Magnetospirillum sp. XM-1: one gene and its partners. The main gene of each other region encodes a partner of the protein of the gene in region 3 in a complex. Links are inferred from orthologs where the notes say so. Each region holds a gene or a part of one and is shown on either strand. Other genes may lie near its edges.

The links.
Region 1: the proteins of accD (region 3) and XM1_RS16260 are in contact, whole or in part, in a solved structure (PDB 8UXZ), measured with the Escherichia coli proteins. The link is inferred for Magnetospirillum sp. XM-1 from one-to-one orthologs.
Region 2: the proteins of accD (region 3) and XM1_RS02000 are in contact, whole or in part, in a solved structure (PDB 8UXZ), measured with the Escherichia coli proteins. The link is inferred for Magnetospirillum sp. XM-1 from one-to-one orthologs.
Region 4: the proteins of accD (region 3) and accC are in contact, whole or in part, in a solved structure (PDB 8UXZ), measured with the Escherichia coli proteins. The link is inferred for Magnetospirillum sp. XM-1 from one-to-one orthologs.

What each region holds. Positions count from the first base shown.
Region 1 is NZ_LN997848.1:3,514,652-3,518,873, forward strand. What follows is about bases 1-2,810. They hold XM1_RS16260 (acetyl-CoA carboxylase biotin carboxyl carrier protein subunit), read right to left. Parts: upstream 1,726-2,810; coding sequence 1,276-1,725; downstream 1-1,275. Other genes in these bases: accC (acetyl-CoA carboxylase biotin carboxylase subunit), read right to left, coding at 1-1,271; aroQ (type II 3-dehydroquinate dehydratase), read right to left, coding at 1,725-2,192; XM1_RS16270 (PstS family phosphate ABC transporter substrate-binding protein), read left to right, coding at 2,343-2,810. Outside these bases: more of XM1_RS16270, read left to right, coding at 2,811-3,155; XM1_RS16275 (ATP-binding protein), read left to right, coding at 3,155-4,222. UniProt on the Escherichia coli protein: This protein is a component of the acetyl coenzyme A carboxylase complex; first, biotin carboxylase catalyzes the carboxylation of the carrier protein and then the transcarboxylase transfers the carboxyl group to form malonyl-CoA.
Region 2 is NZ_LN997848.1:405,452-410,428, forward strand. What follows is about bases 1,329-4,173. They hold XM1_RS02000 (acetyl-CoA carboxylase carboxyltransferase subunit alpha), read right to left. Parts: upstream 3,306-4,173; coding sequence 2,352-3,305; downstream 1,329-2,351. Other genes in these bases: XM1_RS01990 (TVP38/TMEM64 family protein), read right to left, coding at 1,329-1,615; XM1_RS01995 (glycosyltransferase family 2 protein), read right to left, coding at 1,612-2,355; XM1_RS02005 (alpha/beta hydrolase), read right to left, coding at 3,356-4,162. Also shown: XM1_RS01980 (DUF4139 domain-containing protein), read right to left, coding at 1-238; XM1_RS01985 (BON domain-containing protein), read right to left, coding at 298-894; more of XM1_RS01990, read right to left, coding at 878-1,328; acs (acetate--CoA ligase), read right to left, coding at 4,245-4,977. UniProt on the Escherichia coli protein: Component of the acetyl coenzyme A carboxylase (ACC) complex. First, biotin carboxylase catalyzes the carboxylation of biotin on its carrier protein (BCCP) and then the CO(2) group is transferred by the carboxyltransferase to acetyl-CoA to form malonyl-CoA.
Region 3 is NZ_LN997848.1:1,275,469-1,280,593, forward strand. The notes cover bases 487-3,479. They hold accD (acetyl-CoA carboxylase, carboxyltransferase subunit beta), read right to left. Parts: upstream 2,450-3,479; coding sequence 1,523-2,449; downstream 487-1,522. Other genes in these bases: XM1_RS06070 (MASE3 domain-containing protein), read right to left, coding at 487-1,403; XM1_RS06080 (GxxExxY protein), read right to left, coding at 2,518-2,892; trpA (tryptophan synthase subunit alpha), read right to left, coding at 2,928-3,479. Also shown: more of XM1_RS06070, read right to left, coding at 1-486; more of trpA, read right to left, coding at 3,480-3,737; trpB (tryptophan synthase subunit beta), read right to left, coding at 3,737-4,960.
Region 4 is NZ_LN997848.1:3,511,619-3,516,547, reverse strand. Bases 1-2,797 are described here. They hold accC (acetyl-CoA carboxylase biotin carboxylase subunit), read left to right. Parts: upstream 1-625; coding sequence 626-1,969; downstream 1,970-2,797. Other genes in these bases: hemN (oxygen-independent coproporphyrinogen III oxidase), read left to right, coding at 2,114-2,797; XM1_RS16260 (acetyl-CoA carboxylase biotin carboxyl carrier protein subunit), read left to right, coding at 172-621; aroQ (type II 3-dehydroquinate dehydratase), read left to right, coding at 1-172. Outside these bases: more of hemN, read left to right, coding at 2,798-3,469; XM1_RS16245 (dCMP deaminase family protein), read left to right, coding at 3,474-3,896; XM1_RS16240 (hypothetical protein), read left to right, coding at 4,356-4,929. UniProt on the Escherichia coli protein: This protein is a component of the acetyl coenzyme A carboxylase complex; first, biotin carboxylase catalyzes the carboxylation of the carrier protein and then the transcarboxylase transfers the carboxyl group to form malonyl-CoA.

The DNA of each region.
Region 1 (4,222 bases), 2.2 Mb from region 3 along the record:
ACCAGCCGGTTGTGCAGCGGCAGCGTGGTCTTGACGCCTTCGATCACGTACTCGCCCAGCGCCCGGCGCAGGCGCATCAGCGCCTCGTTGCGGGTGTTGCCGTAGACGATCAGCTTGGCGATCATCGAGTCGTAATGGGGCGGAATGCGATAGCCGGCATAGAGGCCGGAATCCACCCGCACACCCAGGCCGCCCGGCGAGTGATAACCCTCGATCCGGCCGGGGCACGGGGTGAAGGTCTGCGGGTCCTCGGCATTGACGCGGCATTCCAGCGCATGGCCGGCGAAGCGCACGTCCGCCTGGGTGTAGCCCAGTGGCGCGCCGGCGGCGATGCGGATCTGCTCGCGCACCAGATCGATGCCGGTGATGGCCTCGGTGATGGGATGCTCCACCTGCAGGCGGGTGTTCATCTCGATGAAGTAGAACTCGCCGTTCTCGTAGAGGAACTCGATGGTGCCGGCGTTGCGGTAGCCCAGCTTGGCGACGGCGTCGCAGGCGATCTTGCCGATCTTGGCCCGCTGGTCGGCGTTCAAGGCCGGCGACGGAGCCTCCTCCAGCACCTTCTGGTGCTTGCGCTGCAACGAGCAGTCGCGCTCGCCCAGATGCACCACGGCGCCGTAATTGTCGGCCAGGATCTGCATCTCGATATGGCGCGGATGCCCGAGATACTTCTCCATGTAGACGTCGGCGTTGCCGAAGGCGGCCTTGGCCTCGTTGCGGGCCAGCTTCCAGGATTCGGCCAGCTCTTCCGGGTTGCGGGCGACCTTCATGCCCTTGCCGCCGCCACCGGCGGTGGCCTTGATCAGCACGGGATAGCCGATGGCGGCCGCCACTTCCAGCGCCTGCTCCTCGCTATCGATGGAACCGTCCGAACCCGGCACCACCGGGATGCCGGCGTCCTTGACCGCCTGCTTGGCGGTGATCTTGTCGCCCATCATGCGGATGTGTTCCGCCGTCGGGCCGATGAAGACGAAGCCGTGTTCCTCGACCATCTGGGCGAAGTCGGCGTTCTCGGACAAAAAGCCGTAGCCGGGATGGATGGCGTCCGCCCCGGTGATGGACGCCGCCGACAGAATCGCCGCCTTGTTCAGGTACGAATCGCGGGCCGAGGGCGGGCCGATGCACACGGCCTCGTCGGCGAGGCGCACATGCATGGCGTCGTTGTCGGCGGTGGAATGCACCGCCACGGTGCGGATGCCCATCTCGCGGCAGGCGCGATGGATCCTGAGTGCGATCTCGCCCCGGTTGGCGATGAGGACCTTCTCGAACATCATGCTATTCGATGATCAGCAGGGGCTCGCCGAATTCCACCGGCTGGCCGTCGGTCACGAAGATGCGGGTCAGCTTGCCGCCCCTGGGCGCCCGGATGGGATTGAACGTCTTCATGGCCTCGATCAGCATGATGGTCTGGCCTTCGGCGACCATGTCGCCGGGATTGACGAACTTGGGCGAGCCGGGCTCGGGCGCCAGGTAGGCGACGCCCACCATGGGCGAGGTCACCGCGCCGGGATGGTCGGCGTCGGACGCCGACGCCTGGGCCGGCATGGAGGCGGCATGGCCGACGACCGCCGGGGCGGCGTGGTGCACGGCCACCGGCGCCGCCTGACGGGCGACGCGGATACGCATCTCGCCGACGCCGTACTCGATCTCGGTGAGATTGGTTTCATCCAGCAGGGCCGCCAGGGTGCGGACCAGTTCGCTGTCGATGGGAGTCTTGTTGCCCATTATGCCTCTGCATTTCCCTTGATCAGGCGGGCCAGCGCGTCGAGCGCCAGGATGTATCCGTGGCTTCCCAGCCCGCAGATCATTCCCTTGGCCGCCTTGGCCACGTAAGAGTGATGGCGGAACGAATCCCGCTGGTGAATGTTGGACAGGTGAACCTCGATGGCCGGAACCTCGGCCGCCAGCAGGGCGTCGAGAATCGCCACCGAGGTGTGGGTATAGGCCCCGGCATTGATGATGATGCCGGCGGCATGGCCCCGGCATTGCTGAATGCGGGTGACCAGTTCGCCTTCCATGTTGGTCTGCGAGAACTCCACCGCCAGGCCGAGCGATGCCCCATGGGTCCGGCAGGCGGCCTCGATGTCGGCAAGCGTCTCCGTCCCGTACAGCTCCGGCTGCCGGGTGCCCAACATGTTGAGGTTGGGACCGTTCAGAATGCTGATTATGGGATCGGGCCTGTTTCTCACCATGGCAGGGTTTATAGCACGGGTCGGCCGCCGCGCAAGGCACAGAAGCGATCCACCCCAATCCTTGGTCGGGGGTATGCATTCCTCCCTTGCCTAAGTCTTGGTCACTTGGCAAAAGTGATACAAATGGGGCGCGCATACAGGAAAACCATGATGAGCCTGCGCAGGTTCGGGCTTGCATTCGGCGTAGCGGCAAGCCTGCTTGCCATGCCGGCAAGGGCGGAGACAGTACGCGCCGCCGGCACCGGAATCGGCATCGCCATGGTCCGGCTGCTGGCGGAGCAATATCGGCGCGACCATCCCGACACCCCCGTCTGGGTCCCGGAAAGCGTCGGCACCGCCGGGGCGGTCAAGGGGCTGGCCACGGGCAAGCTGGATGTGGGCATCCTGGCCCGCCCCCTTAAAGCCGGCGAGGTGGAGGGCGGCGCCTCGGTCCCCATCTGCCGCACGCCCCTGGTGTTCTACATCAACGCCGAGCGCCGTGACGTCGCGCTGAACCGCCGCGACCTTCCCGCCCTGTTCGCCAATGCCCTGCCGCCGTTCCCCGGCGGCGAGGTGCGCGTGCTGCTGCGTCCGCCATCCGATACAGGCTTCATCCGGCTGCTGGAGGCCTATCCCGACCTGGCTCCGACGGTGACGGCGGCCAGGGACGCCCGCGGCGCCGTCCTGGCACTCACCGACCAGGAGGCCATGGATGCGGTCGAGACCAGCCGCACGCTGCTGACCTTCGGCGCCTTCGCGCCCCTGCTGGCGGAAAAGCGCAAGCTGATCGCCGTCCCCCTGGACGGCGTGGCTCCCAGCCTGGAGACCCTGGAGAACGGCCACCGGCTTCCCGAGGTCCCCCTGGTCCTGGCCCTGCCGCCCTCGCCCTCGGCCCAGGCCAGGGCCTTCGTCGATTACGCCCGCTCGCCCGCCGCGTCCTCGCTGCTGCGCGCCAGCGGCTGCCTGCCCGTAACCGGGCCCTGATGCCCCACCGCGACACCAGCCGGGCCGTCGTCCAATCCGTCACCCGGGTGCGGCGGATGTTCACGTTGGGTCTGGTGACGGTGGGGTTCCTGTGGCTGTTCGTCATTCCCGCCTTCGATGTCTGGGAACGCTATAGCCGGGCCCGGGTCGAGGCGGAAATCCGTCTCGGCCTGGTGGCCGACCAGCTTTCCTCGTTCATCGCCGCCAATCTGGACATCTGGGAATTCGAAAGCGTCCGTCTGCCCTCGGTGGTGGCGGGCGTGCTGCGCGGCGGCACCAATCCGCCGTCGCGGCTGGCCTTCATCGACCTGGGCGGCACCATCAACGAATTTCCGGTCCGCGGCGAGGTGGGGCGCTTCAACCTCCATCTCGAGGATACCGTCACCGATGGCAAGCTGCCGGTGGGCCGCGTGGTGATGGAAGTGCCGCTGGACGAGGCGCTGCGGCCCGCCCTTCTGTCGGGCGGGCTGGGCCTTGCCTCCATGGCCCTGCTGCTGCTCCTGGCCCGGATGATCGGACGCAAGGCCCTGGACCGCTCGCTGGCGGTGATCGAGGAAACCACCGGCAGCCTGTCGCGGCGGGTGGACGAACTGGAAGAGGCCAGGACCCAGCTGGCCGCCCATTCGGCCCACTTGAAGATGGCCACCCAGGACATCACCCATGTGGCATTGCTGACCACCCACCACCTGCGCGAGCCGCTCAGGACCATCCTGTCCTACTCCCAATTGCTGGTGCGCTGGCACCAGACCGGCGCGGAAGGGGACGAGGGCATCGGCTACGTGGATTTTCTCAAGTCCGGCGTCACCCGCATGCAGGCGCAGTTGAAGGCGCTGTCCAGCTATCTCGGCCTGCGGGAGCGCGCCCTGGTTCCGGCCGCCGTTTCCCTGGAGGACGCACTCAAGGTCGCCGGACAAAGGCTCGACAACGCGGTCAGGCTGGAGTGGCGCCAGTTGCCCGAGGTGACGGCCGACGCCGAGATGATCGCCGACCTGTTCACCGAATTGCTGGCCCATGCCGTCCGCCATCGCCGCCCGGAGGCGCCGCCGGCCGTGTCCGTCAGGGCGCGC
Region 2 (4,977 bases), 870 kb from region 3 along the record:
GCCCCGCGCCATCGAGGGCGGCGCTGCCGGGGCGGATGGTGCGGGGAATGCCGTCCAGGCTGAGGGAGGTGACGCCCTTGTCCAGAATCGCCGGACGGCGGTCGCGGATCAGGGCCGGGCCGTCCTGGTGCAGGGTGAGCGACAGGGCGGAGCGGGTGTCGGCGGGAACGGAAATCTCGCCGGCGGCCGCGGCGGCGGGCACGGCCAGCAGAATCAGCAGGGCAAGGCGCGAGGACATGAACCGGGACTCCAGGGCTAGTCAGCCAACCCTGGACCCGGAATGCGGCTAAACCATGGTCAGCGGACGGAGACCCGGTCCACCACCCACTTCACGCCGTCGAAGCTGCGCGCGAATTCGGCCGCCTTCTCCACGTCGGCCTTGGTGCGGGTGGTGCCCTGCAGGTAGGCGACGCCGTTGACCACGCGCACCACATAGGCGCCGTTGACCAGATCGTTGCCCAGCAGACCGGCATAGATCCGCTGTTCCAGATGGGCGTCGGGCAGATACATGGGATGGGCGGGATTCTCGGACAGCGCCAGATCGTCGAACACCTGGGTCACCCCTTCGACGGTCTGGACGATCTCGCCGGCGCGGCGGCGCAATTCCGGCTTGGTGACGGCGCCGGTCAGCAGGACGCCGCCATCCCAGGCGCGGACGGAGACCCCCTTGAAGGCCTCGCGGTCGGCCTGGATCAGCATGGCCTGGGCCCGCTTGCCCACCGCGTCGTCCCAATTGCGCTCGCCCCGCGCACGGACCACGCGGCCCTGGTCGTCGAAGCTCAAATCCTTGGCGCGCGGCGGAGCGGTGAGCGTCGGCGCCGACTGGTCGGGCGCGCAGGCGGCCAGGCCGAGCAAAGCGAGGCAAAGGCAGAGGGCTTTAGCGGATCTCTTCATGATTTTCGTCGCCGTCTTCTTCGATGACCGCCTCGGTGGCGGCGTCCAGATGCCGGCCGTGGCGGAAGCGGCGGAACAGCCACACGCCCATCGCCCCGGAGGCGACGAACAATACCACGCTGGCGCCGATGCGAAAGACCGGATCAACCTGAATGCCGCTGCCCAGCAGCGCAAAGACGATGCTTTGCGGCAGATAGCCCAGCAGGGAGCCGGCGAAGAACGGCAACGCCCGGCTGCCCGACACGCCGGCCGCCAGATTGGTGATGACGTTGCTGCCCACCGGCAACAGGCGGATCAGCAAGGTCATGGCGAAGGTGTTGCCGGCCAGGAAGGCGTCGATGCGGGCAATGCGCTCGGGAAAGCGCCTGACGATGAAGCTGCGCCCCATGAAGCGGGCGTAGAAGAACGTGGCGACGCAGCCCAGCATGGAGGCCAGGGTGGACCACAAAAGCCCCTCGGCGAAGCCGAAGGCGTAGCCGGCCAGGAAGCACACCCCCTGACGCGGCAGGCCGACGCAGACCGCCAGCGCCCCGATCAGGACAAACAGGGCGTCGCCACTCAGGCCCTTGCCCCGGACCTCGGAATCGATCCAATGGGTGTCGAGCGCGTCCTTGAGGCCGAGGCCTTCCAGCAGAAAGCCGATGGCGACGAAGGTGATGATCAGCACCAGCCCCTTGGCCATGGCCCGGGGATTGAGAAAAGGGTGATGGCGGGCCGTCACTCTTTGCTCTCGACGACCGGGTTCCGGGCCCGGCGCATCAGCCACATGACGCCGAACAGATCGACGATGCCCACCCACAGGCGGTTCCACACTCCGTACTTGGAGGTGCCGCGCTCGCGCGGGCGGTGGTTGACCTTGACCACCTCGACCGAGCCGCCGGCCCGGATCACCAGGGCGGCCATGAAGCGGTGCATGTGGTCGAAGCGGGGCAGGTCCAGGAACAGCTCGCGCGGCAACAGCTTGATGCCGCTGCCCGAATCCGGGGTCCGGTCGCGAAGCAGCTTGGAACGGATGGAATTGGCCACTTTCGAGGACAGCCGGCGGATTCCGTCGTCGCGGCGGTTGGCGCGCCAGCCGGTGATCATCAGCCGGGGCCGGACGTCGTCGGGCTGCGAGCGCCAGTGGTCCAGCATGGCGGGAAGGTCGGCGGGATCGTTCTGGCCGTCGCCGTCCAGGGTGGCGATCAGCTTGCCGGCGGCATGGCGCACACCGGTGGCGACCGCCTGGCTCTGGCCGCAGCTGGCCTTGTGGCGGACCACCCGAAGGCGGGGGTGGATGACCCGGGCCTGTTCCAGAGCGGCCGGAGTGTCGTCGTCGGAACCGTCGTCGACGTAGACGACCTCGAACTCCACCTTGCCCTGAAGCGCCATGTGGATCTCGTCCAGCAGCGGACGGATGTTCTCGGCCTCGTTCTTGACCGGGACGACCACCGACAGCTCAGGAACGGCAAGGCTGGTCACGACAGGCCCGCCCGCCCCATCTCCAGGAATTTCTCGCGCCGGCGGGCCCGCAGGATGCCGCCTTCCACGCCCGCAAGGTCGCGCAGCGCCGAATCCACGGCCATGGCCAGGGTCTGCATCATCAGGTCGGTATTGCGGTGCGCTCCGCCCATGGGCTCGGGCACCACGGAATCGATGATGCCCAGCTTGTGCAGGTCCTGGGCGGTGAGGCGCAGCTGCTCGGCGGCGTCCTTGGCGTTCTCGGCCGAGCGCCACAGGATCGAGGCGCAGCCCTCGGGGCTGATCACCGAATAGATGGCGTGTTCGAGCATCAGAACGGTGTTGCCGGTGGCCAGCGCGATGGCGCCGCCCGAACCGCCCTCGCCGATGATCACCGAAACCAGCGGGACGCGCACGTCCAGGCAGGTCTCGATGGAGCGCGCGATGGCCTCGGCCTGGCCGCGGGCCTCGGCGTCGACGCCGGGATAGGCGCCGGCGGTGTCCACCAGGGTGAGGATCGGCACCTGGAAATGGTCGGCCATCTCCATCAGGCGACGCGCCTTGCGGTAGCCCTCGGGCTTGGCCATGCCGAAATTATGCTTCAGGCGGCTTTCGGTGTCGTGGCCCTTCTCGTGGCCGATGACCATCACCGAGCGGCCCCGGAACCGGCCCAGGCCGCCGATGATCGCCTGATCCTCGGCGAAGGCGCGGTCGCCGGCCAGCGGCGTGAAGTCCTCGACCAGCGCAGAGATGTAGGCCAGCGTGTGCGGACGCTCGGGGTGGCGGGCCACCTGCGTCTTCTGCCACGGCGTGAGCTTGGCGTAGGTCGAACGCAGCAGCTTGTCGACCTTGGCCTGAAGCTTGGACACCTCGTCGGCGATGTTGACGTCGCCGCCATCGGACAGGTGCCGCAGCTCCTCAATCTTGCCCTCGAGCTCGGCGATGGGCTTTTCGAATTCAAGGATATGCATGGGGGAAACTCATACAGCCGAAGGCGTTTCGGGGCAAGGGCCTCAAACCGTTACAACAGCCGCCGCGTGATGAAGTCGATGATCCGCTTGCCGGCGCCGTGCTCCCACAGGTCGTTGTGATGGGCCTCGGGCAGGAACAGGCCTTCCTTGACGGTATCGGCGGCGTTGAGCACCGCGTGGCCCATGGTGACCGGCACCAGGCCGTCCTTGTCACCGTGAACCACCAGGAGCGGCACCCGCAGGCTGGGCGCCTTGATCAGGTTGTCGTAGCGGTCGCGCGTCAGCAACTGGGCGAGCGGCGGCAGCACATAGGCGGGCGCCAGGTCGGCCAGCGAGGTGAACGGGCTTTCCAGCACCACCATCATCACCTCGTGGCGGATGGCCATTTCCATGGCTATCCCCGAGCCCAGCGATTCGCCGTAGAGCACCAGGCGGCGCGAAGCCAAGCCCTGGCCGGTCAGCCAACGGACCACCGCCTCGGCGTCGGCGTAGAGGCCTTTCTCGCTGGGGCGGCCGCCATTGCCGCCAAAGCCCCGATAGCCGGCCATCAGCACGCCGAACCCGGCGTCGAGGAAGGCGCGGGCCTTATGGGCGCGGTCGGCCTGGGCGCCGGAATTGCCGTGAAAGAACACGATGGTCGGCCGGTTGGCGCCCTTGGGCGGCGCATACCAGCTGGTGGCGATCCAGCCGTCGGCCGACTTGATGGGCACCGGCACCATTTCGGGCAGGCCCGCCTCGTCCGGCCGCACGCGGGTGGAATCGGGGTGATAGATCATGCCGCGCTGGGTCAGGGCGACGAAACCGACCAGAAGCAGGTACACCCCGCCCAGGCCCAGCACCGTCTTGGCCATGATCATCAGCACGGAAACGATCCTTTCCAAAAGGGTGGGGCCCGCGAATTGCTCCGCGGGCCCCGGTCTTCCCACTTGGCTGGGAGTCTTAACCGCGATTCATGCGGCTGTCGATGAGGTCGTCGACCACGCTGGGATCGGCCAGCGTCGAGGTGTCGCCCAGCGAGCCGAAGTCGTTCTCGGCGATCTTGCGCAGGATGCGGCGCATGATCTTGCCCGAACGGGTCTTGGGCAGGCCCGGCGACCACTGGATCAGGTCGGGGCTGGCGATGGGGCCGATTTCCTTGCGGACCCAGTTGACCAGTTCCTTGCGCAGATCCTCGGAGGGCTCTTCGCCCGACACCAGGGTGACGTAGGCGTAGATGCCCTGGCCCTTGATGTCGTGCGGATAGCCGACCACGGCGGCCTCGGCCACCTTGGGATGGGCGACCAGGGCGGATTCCACCTCGGCGGTGCCCATGCGGTGACCGGAGACGTTGATCACGTCGTCCACGCGGCCGGTGATCCAGTAATAGCCGTCCTCGTCGCGTCGCGCGCCGTCACCGGTGAAGTACATGCCCTTGTAGGTGGCGAAGTACGTCTGGATGAAACGCTCGTGGTCGCCGTAGACGGTACGCATCTGGCCGGGCCAGCCGGGCTCGGCCAGGCAGAGGTTGCCCTCGACCTTGCCTTCCAGGACCTTGCCCTCGGCGTCGACCATCACCGGCTTGACGCCGAAGAACGGACGGGTGGCCGAACCGGGCTTCAGCGGCGTGGCGCCCGGCAGCGGAGTGATCAGGATGCCGCCGGTCTCGGTCTGCCACCAGGTGTCGACGATGGGG
Region 3 (5,125 bases):
TCCAACAGGCCGCTCAACTGGGCGCGCATGCGGTGGGCGCCTTCGACGGCATAGGCGATGTACTGGTCGGCGTCCTCGCCCAGCCGGTCGCCGTAGCGCATCTGCAGCAGTTGCAGGAAGCTTGCGATGGTCCGCGCCGGTTCCTGCAGGTCGTGGGCGGCCACGGCGGTGACCATCTCCAGGTCGTAATGGGCCCGGCGCAACTTTTCCTCGGCCGTTTTGCGCCCCGTGATGTCGCGGCTGATGCCGACCATGCCCAGCAGCGTTTCCTTGTCGTCGTGGACCGGCGCCTTGACGGTTTCCAGCAGCACCCGCCTGCCGTCGGGATAGTCGATCCATTCCTCGTTGCAGGTGGGCCGTCCGGCGGCCATGGCCTCGCGGTCCTTGGCGCGATAGAACGCGGCGATGTCGGGGGGCGCGAATTCGTTGTCGGTCTTGCCGACCATCTCGGTCTCGGGCCGGCCGCAATAGGTGGCGAAGGCCCGGTTGTAGCCGAGATAGCGCGATTCGGCGTCCTTGAAGAAGATCAGGTCGGGCACCGAATCCATCAGGGCGCGCAGCAGGGCTCGCTCCTGGGCCAGGGCGTCGTAGGGCGCCTGGACGCCGGAGGCGAACAGGGCGTCATAGATCAGGATATAGGCGCAGGCCTTGCCCACATGGCCGGCCAGATTGAACAGGTCGCCGGTATCGGCGTAGAGGGTGAGCAGGACGCCGGTAAGGCCGAGAATCCAGGCCGCTCCGGCCAGCTTCAGGTCATTGCGGTCGCCCGAGCGCCGGAATTGCAGGCAGAGCAGGCTGGACGCCGTCACATAGGCGGCGGCCAGAACGTATTCGGCGCCGATCTTCAAGCCGGTCAGCCCACTGCCGGGAATGAAGGTCCGGGGGAACCAATCCGGACGGAACAGGCCCGCCAGGACCAATGCCGACGTCAGCAGACCGATGGCGCCAAGCCACCAGCGGCGTTTGGCGTCGCTCCACTGCCGCTCGACGGTGGTCACCGCCAGGATCAGGCCGACCGCCGTTGCAAGCCGCCCGAGAAGCCAGAGATTGATGCCTTTCTCGGTGCTGCTGGGCGAAAAAAGGTCCGGCATGCCCGGAAAGGAGAAAGTGTGCGCCATGTCCATGGCCGCCGTCGCCAGGGCGGCCAGCCCTAAAATCAGGTTGCGATGGCTCTTGTCGGCCCGGCGCGCCGCCCAGCCGAGCGAGAACACCATCAACGACACGGCGATGCTGAGCAGTTCCAGGATGGAATGGACCGGCAGGTAATCCTTGGGATCGGCGAACAGCTGTCCCGGAGGAGTGATCCGCACGGCAAGACCGCAAACGGCCGCCGCCGCCAGCAGCAACAGCGGGGGCGTCGCCAGCGACGAAAGCGTCTCGAACCTTGTGATCTGTTTCCGCACGTCCGGTTCCCAGGGCTCAAAAAATAATACCGAGGCCATGGGCCTCGGTATTACCATCTTCCTAGGATAAGGAATCGGACGTTGAATTTCCAGTCCTGAAGAGTCGTGCTCTCCCCGGATCAGTCCTGGTCGACGCTGTCGGGGGTGTCGATGGGCAGCGCCACCAGGTCGCCGGCCGCGCCGCGATTGCGCAAGAGCGACAGGACGCGGATCATGGTGGCGCGGAGCTCGCGGCGCGGCACCACCATGTCGACCATGCCGTGTTCCAGCAGGTATTCCGCCTTCTGGAAGCCCTCGGGCAGCTTCTCGCGGATGGTGCTTTCGATGACGCGGGCGCCGGCGAAGCCGATCACCGCGCCGGGCTCGGCGATGGCGATGTCGCCCAGCATGGCGAAGCTGGCCGAGACGCCGCCGGTGGTGGGGTCGGTCAGCAGCACGATATAGGGCAGCCGCTTCTCCTTGACCTTGTCCACCGCCACGGTGGTCCTGGCCATCTGCATCAGCGACAGGATGCCTTCCTGCATACGGGCGCCGCCCGAGGCCGGGATGACGATCAAGGGCGCGTCCTGCAGCACCGCCAGCTCGGCCGCCGCCACGATGCCCTCGCCCACGGCGATGCCCATGGAGCCGCCCTGGAAGTCGAAGTTGAAGCAGGCCGCCACCACGTTCATGCCGCCCATGCGGCCGTGGGCGACGACGATGGCGTCGGTCTCGCCGGTCTTGGAGCGGGTGTCCTTCAGGCGGTCGGTATAGCGCTTCTGGTCCTTGAACTTCAGCGGGTCGTCGGCGACCTTGGGCAGCTCGATGCGCTGGAACTGGCCGTCGTCGAACAGCATGCCGAGGCGCTTCTTCACCGACAGGCGCAGATGGTGGCCGCAATGCTGGCAGACGTTCAGCGCCTTCTCCAGGTCACGGTGGAAGATCATGTGGCCGCAGCCCGGGCATTTGAGCCACAGGTTGTCGGGGACCTCCTTGGGCGCCACCAGTCCGACCAGACGCTCCTTGAGTGAGCGGCGGGTCTCGTTGAGATTAGTCAGCCAATTCATGATGAGTTCCCTGGGTCGGCGGCTAGGAAATCAGCCACAGATGAACACAGATAAACACAGATGGCTCGTCACAGGACCAGCCTCCGGTACTCGATGCGGGGGAGCCCGAAATTTATGAGCAGCCCGACTTTGACGTCTCCAGCCTTCAGATAATTCAGGCACTGGGCGGTGTGTGCCGGACCCAAGGCCTCAACGGCTTTCAGTTCGACCACGACCCGGCCATCCACGATCATGTCGGCCACATAGGTACCAATTTCGGTCCCTTTGTAAATTATCTTGAAGGCCTTTTCGCGTTCGACAGGCAAGCCGGCGAGGACGAGCTCATGAGCCAGCGCCTTCTGGTAAACGGATTCCAGGAAACCATGTCCAAGCGTGTTGGCAACCTCAAAAGCCGCCGACAGTATGCACCCCGTCAGTGGGTCCTTGAGGTCATCATCCTTCATCTGTGTTTATCTGTGTTCATCTGTGGCCCAAAACCCTACTTCCGGGCGCCGCGCACGCCCTGGGCCAGGTCCTTGACCAGGGCCAGGGGGGCGGAGACGGCGGAAGGCTTGCCGATATTGTCGGCCAGAACCGAAACGATGGCCGAGCCCACCACGGCGCCGTCGGCGATGCGGGCCACTTCGGCCGCCTGGGCCGGGGCCTTGATGCCGAAGCCGACGCAGACCGGAAGATCGGTGTGGCGGCGGATGCGCGAAACCGCCTCGTCGATGGCCGATTGGGCCGCCGACGCGGTGCCGGTGATTCCGGCGATGGACACGTAGTAGACGAAGCCCGACGCGTTGGACAGCACCACGGGCAGGCGCTTGTCGTCGCTGGTGGGCGTGGTCAGCACGATGAAGTCGATGTGGCTGGCCCTGAGGTGGGGCACCAGCTCGTCGGCTTCCTCGGGCGGCAGGTCGACGATGATCAGCCCGTCCACCCCGGCGGCGGCGGCGTCACGGGCGAATTTCTCCGGACCCCAGGCGTAGACGGGATTGTAGTAGCCCATCAGGATGATCGGCGTCTCGGCATCGGTCTTGCGGAACTGGGCCACCATCTCCAGGGTCTGGCGGAGCGAGCCGCCGGCCTTCAAGGCACGGCCCGCCGCCAGCTCGATCACCGGGCCGTCGGCCATGGGATCGGTGAAGGGCATGCCCAGCTCGATGATGTCGGCGCCGGCCGCCGGCATGCCGTCGAGCAGGGCCTGGCTGGTGGCGCGGTCGGGGTCGCCGGCGGTGATGAAGGTCACCAGGGCGGCGCGGTTCTCCGCCTTCAGCTTCTCGAAACGCTTGGCGATACGCGACATCAGACGAGCCCCCCAAGATGCACGTCGCCCAGCGCCTTGGCGATGGTGTTGACGTCCTTGTCGCCGCGCCCCGACAGGTTGACCACCATCAGGTGATCGGCGGGCAGGGTGGGGGCCAGCTTGGCGGCGTAAGCGATGGCGTGGCTGGATTCCAGCGCCGGAATGATGCCCTCCAGCCGCGTGCATTGCTGGAAGGCGGCCACCGCCTCGTCATCGGTGACGGAGACGTATTCCACGCGGCCGGTCTCGTGCAGCCAGGAATGCTCGGGCCCGATGCCGGGATAGTCCAGGCCCGCCGAGATGGAGTGGGCCTCGGCGATCTGGCCGTCGGCATCCTGCAGCAGGTAGGTGCGGTTGCCGTGCAGCACGCCGGGCTTGCCGCCGGTCAAGGACGCGGCGTGCAGCTTGTCCAGGCCGTGGCCGGCCGCTTCGACGCCGATGATGCGCACGCTGGTGTCGTCGAGGAAGGGGTGGAACAGGCCCATGGCGTTGGAGCCGCCGCCGATGCAGGCCACCAGGGAATCGGGCAGGCGGCCCTCGGCGGCCATGATCTGGCCGCGCACTTCCTCGCCGATCACCGACTGGAAGTCGCGGACCATGGCCGGGTACGGATGCGGCCCGGCCACGGTGCCGATCAGGTAATAGGTGTCGGCGACGTTGGAGACCCAGTCCCTGAGCGCGTCGTTCATGGCGTCCTTCAAGGTCGCCGCGCCGGCGGTGACGGGCTTCACTTCGGCGCCCAGCAGCTTCATGCGGTAGACGTTGGGCATCTGCCGCTCGATGTCGGTGGCGCCCATGTAGATGACGCATTGCATGCCGAACAGGGCGCAGACGGTGGCGGTGGCCACCCCGTGCTGGCCGGCCCCGGTCTCGGCGATGATGCGCTGCTTGCCCATGCGCCGGGCCAGCAGGATCTGGCCGATGCAGTTGTTGATCTTGTGCGCCCCGGTGTGATTCAGGTCCTCGCGCTTCAGGAACACCTTGGCGCCGCCGAAGGCCTGGGTCAGGCGACGGGCGAAATACAGCGGATTGGGGCGGCCCACATACTGGGCCAGCAGCGAGCGGAACTCGGCCTGGAAGACGGGATCGGCCTTGGCCGCCGCGTAAGCCTTCTCCACCTCGAGGATGAGGGGCATCAGCGTCTCGGCCACGTAGCGACCGCCGAAGATGCCGAAATGTCCGCGTTCGTCGGGACCGGCGCGATAGGTGTTCAGGCTTTGCATCTTCAGTTCGTGACCTTAGGGCGGCGGAAAGGCGCCAATAAAGCAGAAAGCGCCGCCCCTGAGGAGAGCTTTTGTTTGGATAGGCCCAAGGGGCCGCGCGCCTTATGGCGCGGGAGCCAAGCCGCCCGCCGGCTTCGCCGGCAAACTATCTGGGATGCACGCCTT
Region 4 (4,929 bases), 2.2 Mb from region 3 along the record:
GGTTCCGGCCATCGAGGTTCACCTGTCCAACATTCACCAGCGGGATTCGTTCCGCCATCACTCTTACGTGGCCAAGGCGGCCAAGGGAATGATCTGCGGGCTGGGAAGCCACGGATACATCCTGGCGCTCGACGCGCTGGCCCGCCTGATCAAGGGAAATGCAGAGGCATAATGGGCAACAAGACTCCCATCGACAGCGAACTGGTCCGCACCCTGGCGGCCCTGCTGGATGAAACCAATCTCACCGAGATCGAGTACGGCGTCGGCGAGATGCGTATCCGCGTCGCCCGTCAGGCGGCGCCGGTGGCCGTGCACCACGCCGCCCCGGCGGTCGTCGGCCATGCCGCCTCCATGCCGGCCCAGGCGTCGGCGTCCGACGCCGACCATCCCGGCGCGGTGACCTCGCCCATGGTGGGCGTCGCCTACCTGGCGCCCGAGCCCGGCTCGCCCAAGTTCGTCAATCCCGGCGACATGGTCGCCGAAGGCCAGACCATCATGCTGATCGAGGCCATGAAGACGTTCAATCCCATCCGGGCGCCCAGGGGCGGCAAGCTGACCCGCATCTTCGTGACCGACGGCCAGCCGGTGGAATTCGGCGAGCCCCTGCTGATCATCGAATAGCATGATGTTCGAGAAGGTCCTCATCGCCAACCGGGGCGAGATCGCACTCAGGATCCATCGCGCCTGCCGCGAGATGGGCATCCGCACCGTGGCGGTGCATTCCACCGCCGACAACGACGCCATGCATGTGCGCCTCGCCGACGAGGCCGTGTGCATCGGCCCGCCCTCGGCCCGCGATTCGTACCTGAACAAGGCGGCGATTCTGTCGGCGGCGTCCATCACCGGGGCGGACGCCATCCATCCCGGCTACGGCTTTTTGTCCGAGAACGCCGACTTCGCCCAGATGGTCGAGGAACACGGCTTCGTCTTCATCGGCCCGACGGCGGAACACATCCGCATGATGGGCGACAAGATCACCGCCAAGCAGGCGGTCAAGGACGCCGGCATCCCGGTGGTGCCGGGTTCGGACGGTTCCATCGATAGCGAGGAGCAGGCGCTGGAAGTGGCGGCCGCCATCGGCTATCCCGTGCTGATCAAGGCCACCGCCGGTGGCGGCGGCAAGGGCATGAAGGTCGCCCGCAACCCGGAAGAGCTGGCCGAATCCTGGAAGCTGGCCCGCAACGAGGCCAAGGCCGCCTTCGGCAACGCCGACGTCTACATGGAGAAGTATCTCGGGCATCCGCGCCATATCGAGATGCAGATCCTGGCCGACAATTACGGCGCCGTGGTGCATCTGGGCGAGCGCGACTGCTCGTTGCAGCGCAAGCACCAGAAGGTGCTGGAGGAGGCTCCGTCGCCGGCCTTGAACGCCGACCAGCGGGCCAAGATCGGCAAGATCGCCTGCGACGCCGTCGCCAAGCTGGGCTACCGCAACGCCGGCACCATCGAGTTCCTCTACGAGAACGGCGAGTTCTACTTCATCGAGATGAACACCCGCCTGCAGGTGGAGCATCCCATCACCGAGGCCATCACCGGCATCGATCTGGTGCGCGAGCAGATCCGCATCGCCGCCGGCGCGCCACTGGGCTACACCCAGGCGGACGTGCGCTTCGCCGGCCATGCGCTGGAATGCCGCGTCAATGCCGAGGACCCGCAGACCTTCACCCCGTGCCCCGGCCGGATCGAGGGTTATCACTCGCCGGGCGGCCTGGGTGTGCGGGTGGATTCCGGCCTCTATGCCGGCTATCGCATTCCGCCCCATTACGACTCGATGATCGCCAAGCTGATCGTCTACGGCAACACCCGCAACGAGGCGCTGATGCGCCTGCGCCGGGCGCTGGGCGAGTACGTGATCGAAGGCGTCAAGACCACGCTGCCGCTGCACAACCGGCTGGTCCAGGACGCCGATTTCGTCAACGGCGACTACGATATCCACTGGCTGGAAAAGTTTGTGGCGCAGCACTCCTGAGCGGGGGCTGTCGCGGTAATTGCCAGGGGGCGGCCGGTTCGGCCGCCCCTTTCGCTTTGGTCCGAATACCCCCACGCCGCCCGGTGTTGCCAATGGATGGCAGCAAGGAGTAGGTTTGGGCCGAATTTTCCGGGATACCAAACGATGCGCCCCGATCTTGCGGCCAAGTACGACCTTCGCGTTCCCCGCTACACCTCCTATCCCACCGCGCCGCATTTCCATCCCGGCGTGACGGCCGAGACCTACCGGGGCTGGCTGGGGGAGATCGATCCCAAGCTGGAATTGTCGCTCTACCTCCACATCGCGTTTTGCGCCGAGATGTGCTGGTTCTGCGGCTGCCACACCAAGATCACCAAGCGCTATGCCCCCGTCGCCGCCTATATGGACGCCCTGTGGCGCGAGGTGGAACTGGTGGCCGAGGCGCTGCCCACCCGCATGACGGCGCGCCACGTCCATTTCGGCGGCGGCTCGCCCACCATTCTCTCGTCCGGGGATTTCGTCCGCACCATCGACCTGTTGAAGAGCCGCTTCATCCTCAAGCCCGACGCCGAGGTGGCGGTGGAGCTTGATCCGCGCACCGCCGACGAGGCCTATGTCAAGGCCATGGCGGGGGCGGGGGTGACGCGTGCCTCCATCGGCGTGCAGGACCTGGACGACAAGGTGCAGCAGGCCATCAACCGCATCCAGCCCTACGAGGTCACCGAGCGGGTGGTGGAATGGCTGGGCAAGCACGGCGTGCCCGAGGTCAACATCGACCTGATCTACGGCCTGCCGCACCAGACCCTGGACGGCCTGCTGGCCACCATCGACAAGGCGGTGCGGGGCTTCAGGCCCAAGCGCGTCGCCCTGTTCGGCTATGCCCACGTGCCGTGGATGAAGAAGCACCAGCGGCTGATCCCGGAAGACACCCTGCCCGATACCGAGACCCGCTGGCAGCAGTATGAACAGGGCTGCAAGCTGCTGACCGAGACCCTGGGCTATGTCCAGATCGGCCTCGACCACTTCGCCGCTCCCGACGACGCCATGGCCATCGCCTTGAAGGAAAAGCGGCTGCACCGCAACTTCCAGGGCTACACCACCGATTCCGCCACCACCCTGATCGGCTTCGGGGCGTCGGGCATCGGTTCGCTGCCCCAGGGCTATGTGGTCAACGACGGCGAGGTCCACGCCTACCAGCGCGCCATGGCCGAAGGAAAGCTCGCCACCTCGCGCGGCGTGGCCATCAGCCCCGACGACATCCTGCGGCGCGAGATCATCGAGCGGCTGATGTGCGACCTGGAAATCGACCTGGACAAGGTCGCCGCCCGCCATGGCGCCGACGGCTCGCAGTTCGGCCCCGAACTGGCCTCGCTGGCGCCTTTGCAGGCCGACGGTCTGGTCGAGGTCGCTGGCCACCGCATCCATGTCACCGAGGAGGGCCGCACCCTGGTGCGCGCCGTCTGCGCCGCCTTCGACCGCTATCTCAAGGCGGGCGAGCAGCGCCATTCCAAGGCGGTGTAACAAGATGACCATGGCCTGGTACGACTACTTCATGGGCTTTGCCAAGCACGCCGCCAGCAAGTCCAAGGACCCCAGCACCCAGGTGGGCGCCGTGGCGGTGGGGCCCGACGGCGAGATCCGCGCCACCGGCTATAACGGCCTGCCCAGGGGCGTCGAGGACAAGCCCGAGCGCATGGAGCGCCCGGCCAAGTATCTGTGGACCTCGCACGCCGAGGAAAACCTGGTGGCCCATGCCGCCCGGGTGGGGGTCAGCCTCAAGGGCTGCACCGTCTACGTCACCCACTATCCCTGCTCGCGCTGCGCCCGTTCGCTGATCCAGGCCGGGGTGGCGCAAATCCACGTGGGCGACGGCACCACCTCCATGCCCGCCGAGGAATTCGACACCGCCCGGGTGATGTTCGAGGAATCCGGCGTCAAGGTGGGCTGAATCGAAAAATCGGAAAACTCTCAAACCTGAGTGGCGTCCGAGCCCCTGAAGAGGCAGAGCGTTTTCGTACAACCAGAATCCCAGGGCGCTTCCGCTTTAAGCCGAAGCGCCCTGGGTCTTTTCTGCCAGGAAAGAGCTTCGCTTTCTCAAGGTTCGGATACCGCTCGGGCTGAAGAGTTTCGCCCGGATGCGGCCATTTCGTTACGTCATGCTTTGAGGCCGTCCGAGAGACGCGCTCCCCCCTTCCTGCTCGGATACCAACATCTTCAGGCGCCGTCGCCGGCCCCACGGGGTGGTCGGGAGTCCATGATTGAGAGTTGTCCTCATCGGCACGCCTATGCCGAAAGATGGTTTATATATACTAAAAATGATTCAAAAGTTGTGTGCATATGAGCCATAATCTCAATAAGGATCAAGCCTAATTAAATTCAATTATAAATAGAGATGCGGAGGGGTCCGATGTCTGCCAATCTGCCGACCAACAGTGCGATATATGCTTCCTTTGTCGCCGATAGCGATAGCAACGCCTTGCTGTTATGCGCTTCTCCGGACGGGTGTTCCTGGGGGCCCAACATCGATATAGCCGACCAGACGACCCTGGCCATCCCGGACCTGGCTGTGTTCAACAGCCAGTTCTGGGTGTCGTTTGTGGCCAGCAACGGCAACAATCCGCAGGTGCTGCTGTGCTCGTCCCCGGACGGGGTGAATTGGTCGAACAACATGGTTGTGGGCGGCCAGTCCTTCAGGTCGCCCAGGCTGACAGTGTTCAATGGCCGCCTCTGGCTGGCCTATGCCGATACCAGCAGTGATCTCTGGGTGGGGTCGTCGCCGGATGGCGTCAACTGGACCCCGTTCTATCCGGTGAATCAATCGACCTGGGGGTTTGATTTCACCTCGTTCAACGGCCAGCTGTATATCGTGTTCATCACCTCCAGTTCCTCTCAGGATCTGCTGGTCTGCTCATCGCCCGACGGCATCAACTGGTCGGGCAACACGCCCATTAATCAGTCGAGCCTTACCGCGCCGGCAGTGG